Regions from separate parts of the Robertmurraya sp. DFI.2.37 genome, predicted to be linked through region 1. Evidence: riboswitches for the same ligand, from Rfam matches in the RefSeq annotation. Region 1 holds a riboswitch; the other holds the start of a gene.
The links. A riboswitch is a leader RNA that binds a small molecule or an ion and turns the genes downstream of it on or off. The one in region 1 is predicted to bind glycine.
Positions count from the first base shown of each region.

Region 2: it holds a riboswitch for glycine, as region 1 does, so the genes downstream of both, gcvT (glycine cleavage system aminomethyltransferase GcvT) here and PZE06_RS07680 (ACT domain-containing protein) in region 1, are expected to answer to the same signal.

Region 1 is NZ_JARGEJ010000010.1:39,894-42,100, reverse strand. Features, by position in the region: gene PZE06_RS07685 (TetR/AcrR family transcriptional regulator) at 1-603, shown strand, start outside; glycine riboswitch at 722-794, shown strand; gene PZE06_RS07680 (ACT domain-containing protein) at 868-1,143, shown strand; gene PZE06_RS07675 (PFL family protein) at 1,159-2,207, shown strand, end outside.
Region 2 is NZ_JARGEJ010000006.1:116,141-118,347, forward strand. Features, by position in the region: gene gcvT (glycine cleavage system aminomethyltransferase GcvT) at 5-1,108, opposite strand; glycine riboswitch at 1,514-1,602, opposite strand; gene PZE06_RS05315 (DEAD/DEAH box helicase) at 2,088-2,207, shown strand, end outside.

The DNA.
Region 1 (2,207 bases):
TTAACAGCCCTTTTTGAAGAAGTTTATGTTTCTAATGATGAGGAGCTTAAACAATTTATTAAAATAGGCTCCTTTAAAAGTTTACGCTGGTTATATGAACGATTTGTAGCGATTTTTGGAGAAGATAAAAAACCCTATTTATTAGACTGTGCCAGCATGTTTATGGGCATTTTAAGCCATATGCTGAAAAACTATTCGATTGCGGTAAAGTCTCCACATGCGATCCATCTTGTTGTCCGCTACAGCGTCAACAGAATTGCTAAAATTATTGAAGAGGTCTCCCAATCTGGCGAACAGCTCCTTGAACCAGAACTACTAGATGCGTGGAGCCCGAACGGAAAAAAGAATAACCAAGCTTTTCAACAAGCACTGCATCGCATTATTCTTAACTTAAAAAAGCCATTTACTCAAAATATTGGTTCAAAGAAACAGGTCGAGTTATTGGACTTCATTTATGAAGAATTAATCAATAGACAAGAGCCACGCCTTTATTTAATTGATAGTGTCCTTGATACGCTAAAAAAGGAACCGCAATTAAAAAGGACAGCGGGTATGCAAAAGCTAGAAAAGTTCATTAATGAATATGTAAAAAATGAGAAATAAAAATTTTTTCATTGATTTCTTGTCGAGACATTGTTATATTTTAAAAATAATTTCATATTGAATCGTTTTTTCAAAATGATTCACTTTAGCGATGAATGTTATGGGTAACACTATAACAGGAGCAGCTTCTGGAGAGACCCTTGCGGCGCCGAAGGATTCACAATCTCAGGCAAAAGGACAGAAGAGTAACATTTGTTATTCTACGTCTTATGGAGATTGGGAAACCAGTCTCCTTTTTTAATACTATTTTTTGAGGTGATTTAATTGGAACAAAAAAGAGCCATAGTTAGTGTAATCGGAAAGGATCAGGTAGGAATAATCGCAAAAGTTACGACGATCCTAGCTGAAGAAAAAATTAATATTCTCGATATTAGTCAAACTATTTTACAAGACTTTTTCACCATGATGATGATCATTGATGTGACAAAATATGAGGATTTGGAAGCTTTACAACAAAAGCTTGCCGATTTAGGAGAAGCTCTTGGATTAACGATCAATGTCCAACTCGAGGACATTTTTCAGGCCATGCACCGAGTGTAAGAGAGGAGAACGAACATGAACTTTGCTGTTAATGAAATGATGGAAACAATCAGAATGGTGCAAATGGAAAACCTTGATATCCGCACAGTAACGATGGGCATCAGCTTACGAGATTGCGCAGATTCTGATTTTGAGCAAATGAATAAAAAGGTCTATGAGAAAATTACCTACTATGCAAAGGATTTAAAAGCCACGGCAGAAAAGGTAGAGCGAGAATTCGGTATTCCGATTATCAATAAACGGATTTCGATTACGCCAATTGCTGAAATTCTTGGACATGCTTCCGTTGAACAAGCTGTTGAGCTTGCAAAAACGTTAGATAAAGCAGCAATTGCCCTTGGTGTTGACTTTATTGGAGGGTATTCAGCTCTCATTCATAAAGGCATTTCCGTTGGTGAACAAACATTGCTTGATGCCCTGCCAGAAGCCTTAAGTGTTACTGAAAGAGTATGCGCCTCCGTTTCTGTGGGTACGACACGCGCTGGCATCAATATGGACGCTGTTCGTAAAATGGGAGAAATTATTAAAGAGGCAGCGGAAAAAAGCAAGGAGCAAAATGGTCTTGCCTGTGCAAAGCTCGTTGTGTTTTGTAACCCTGTTGAGGACAATCCTTTTATGGCTGGCGCCTTTCATGGTGCAGGGGAAGGCGAAGTTGTCTTGAATGTGGGAGTGAGTGGTCCAGGTGTTGTATTAAGTGCGTTGAAACGATACCCTCATGCAGACCTTGGTGAAGTAAGTGATATCATTAAGAAAACGGCCTTCAAAATAACTCGTGCAGGGGAACTTATTGGTCGTGTCGTTGCCGAAAGGCTTGGCGTTCCATTTGGAATTATGGATCTCTCCCTCGCCCCAACCAATGCGATGAATGATAGTGTTGCGGAAATTTTGGAGGAGATTGGCTTAGAACGAGTTGGTACCCACGGAACGATCGCAGCCCTTGCATTAATGAACGACGCCGTTAAAAAAGGGGGAGCGATGGCCAGTTCCTATGTTGGCGGCTTAAGTGGCGCATTTATCCCCGTTAGTGAGGATAACGGAATGATTCGCGGGATTCTAGATGAGGC
Region 2 (2,207 bases), on a different contig from region 1:
CCTTTTAAGAACGAGTTCGTTTATAAAATGGCGTTGGGATCACTTTCGCTTTTACTTTCTTGCCGCGAATTTCAACAGCCACTTCTGTATCAAGCGCACTAAATTTACTTTCAATAAGTGCTAAGCCAATATTTTTCTTTAATGTAGGAGATTGAGTACCAGTAGTCACATCGCCAATTTTTTGTTCATCCATATAAACTGGATAGCCATGGCGTGGAATTCCTCTTTCGATCATCTCAATACCAACTAATGTACGAGGAACTCCAGACTTCTTTTGCTTCTTTAACGCTTCTTTTCCAACGAAGTCAGCTTCTTTATTAAGCTTTACGGCAAATCCAATCCCAGCTTCTAACGGGGAAATTTGCGGTGAAAGCTCTTGACCATAAAGAGCTAAAGTCGCCTCGAAACGCAACGTATCTCTTGCCCCTAAGCCACATGGCAAAACTCCGTCATCCTGTCCGGCTGTTAAAATTTCATTCCAAATCAGAACGGCATCTTCACTTGCACAATAGATTTCAAAACCATCCTCACCAGTGTAGCCAGTTCTAGAGACAAGAGTTTTCTTTCCAGCTATCTCGACATCAAGCTGGAATTTAAAGAAACCAATCTTACTTAGGTCTTCCTTTGCCAGCTTTTGCAATACCTTCTCGGCTAATGGTCCCTGTAATGCTAACTGAGCCATGCTTTCAGAGACATTTTTGAGCGTAACCCCTTCATCGACATGCTTCTCTAGCCAATCATAATCTTTCGTGATATTTGCTGCATTTACCACGAGTAGATAATCATCTTCCCCTAGTTTGTAAACGAGTAAATCATCCACTGTGCCACCATTTTCATAGCACATAGCGGTATATTGAGCACCACCAGCACTCAACTTTGAAATATCATTTGTCATCATTTTTTGCAGATAAGAAAGACTGTTTGGACCTTTAACTTCAATTTCTCCCATATGTGAGACATCAAATAATCCTGCCTTAGTTCGAACAGCTTCATGTTCTTCTTTAATGCTGGAAAACTGTACAGGAAGGTCCCATCCGCCAAAATCAATTGTTTTTCCCCCATATTGTTTGTAAACCTCAAATAAAGGAGTACGCTTTAGCTCAGACATTACATGATCCCCTTTCTTATTTTTACTTGGTATTTATCAAAACCCGCCTAAAAAAGCGAAATTTCATCGAAAAGCAGAAGCGCCTTGCTCATTTTGCCGTACAAACTGGAAGAGCCTCGACTGAGATAAAGGAAACTTGAATCGTGAAGCGATTCATAGTTGACTTATCATAGGGAAAAGACTTGAAGCTTGCTAGGCGATCGGCGCTGGAGCTAGACCATTGTCAAAATCAAACGTTATATCTCTGTCCAAGAAAAAAAGGACAGAGCTCCCCCTTTTCATAAAAGTAAGGTCTCTGTCCTGGCACCTGAAAGTTTACTTACTTAAGTCTTCATGCTGTATGAACACCCCGTAAGCTTTCCCCTTTGGTGGCTTCATTTCCTGTCGAAGCACTCTCCAGAGTTGCGTCAAACAAGTGTACTTTTGCCTGAGAGATTCACAAATTCATGCTTGCTCCTTCGGCGCTACAACGTAGTCTCTCCCCTTGTTCTCATCCGCGTTTATAAAATTTTCCCAGTTGGTCATACTATAAAGTACGAATTAATACGAAAAAAATCGAGATAATTACAAATGAGGTTTCAAATAAAAAACGAACAATTCATCAATTTACACATGTGTTTATTCATAATAAAACGATTGTTTTTTTATAAAATTACATATTCGTTCGTCTATAGTCAACATGTGACAAAATTTCTAACTTTCAAATACATCCTACCATGTACATTATATCAGGGCAATATCTTTTTCTGAAAAGCTACGATATTATTGGGCAAATGATATAAGGCTCATTACGTATGAAACATAGGTTTCATATGCCTTTCAGTTATGCTAAATTCCATAAGAAAGCAGGTTTTTCCATGGAATCAAAGAGAAAATGGATTGAAAAGTCCTCACTGACATATGACAAAGCTTTCGAAAATATGAATTCATAATCATTTCATTTATTCGTACAAAACACGAATTAAAAGGAGCAAATACTATGACGGTAGAAATACAATTCGATACATCATGGGCAGATGGTTTCTTTCAAAAAATTAAAGATGACGGTCCTTGGGGAAATTGGGACTTATACAAACTGGCAATCGAAGTGGAAAAACAC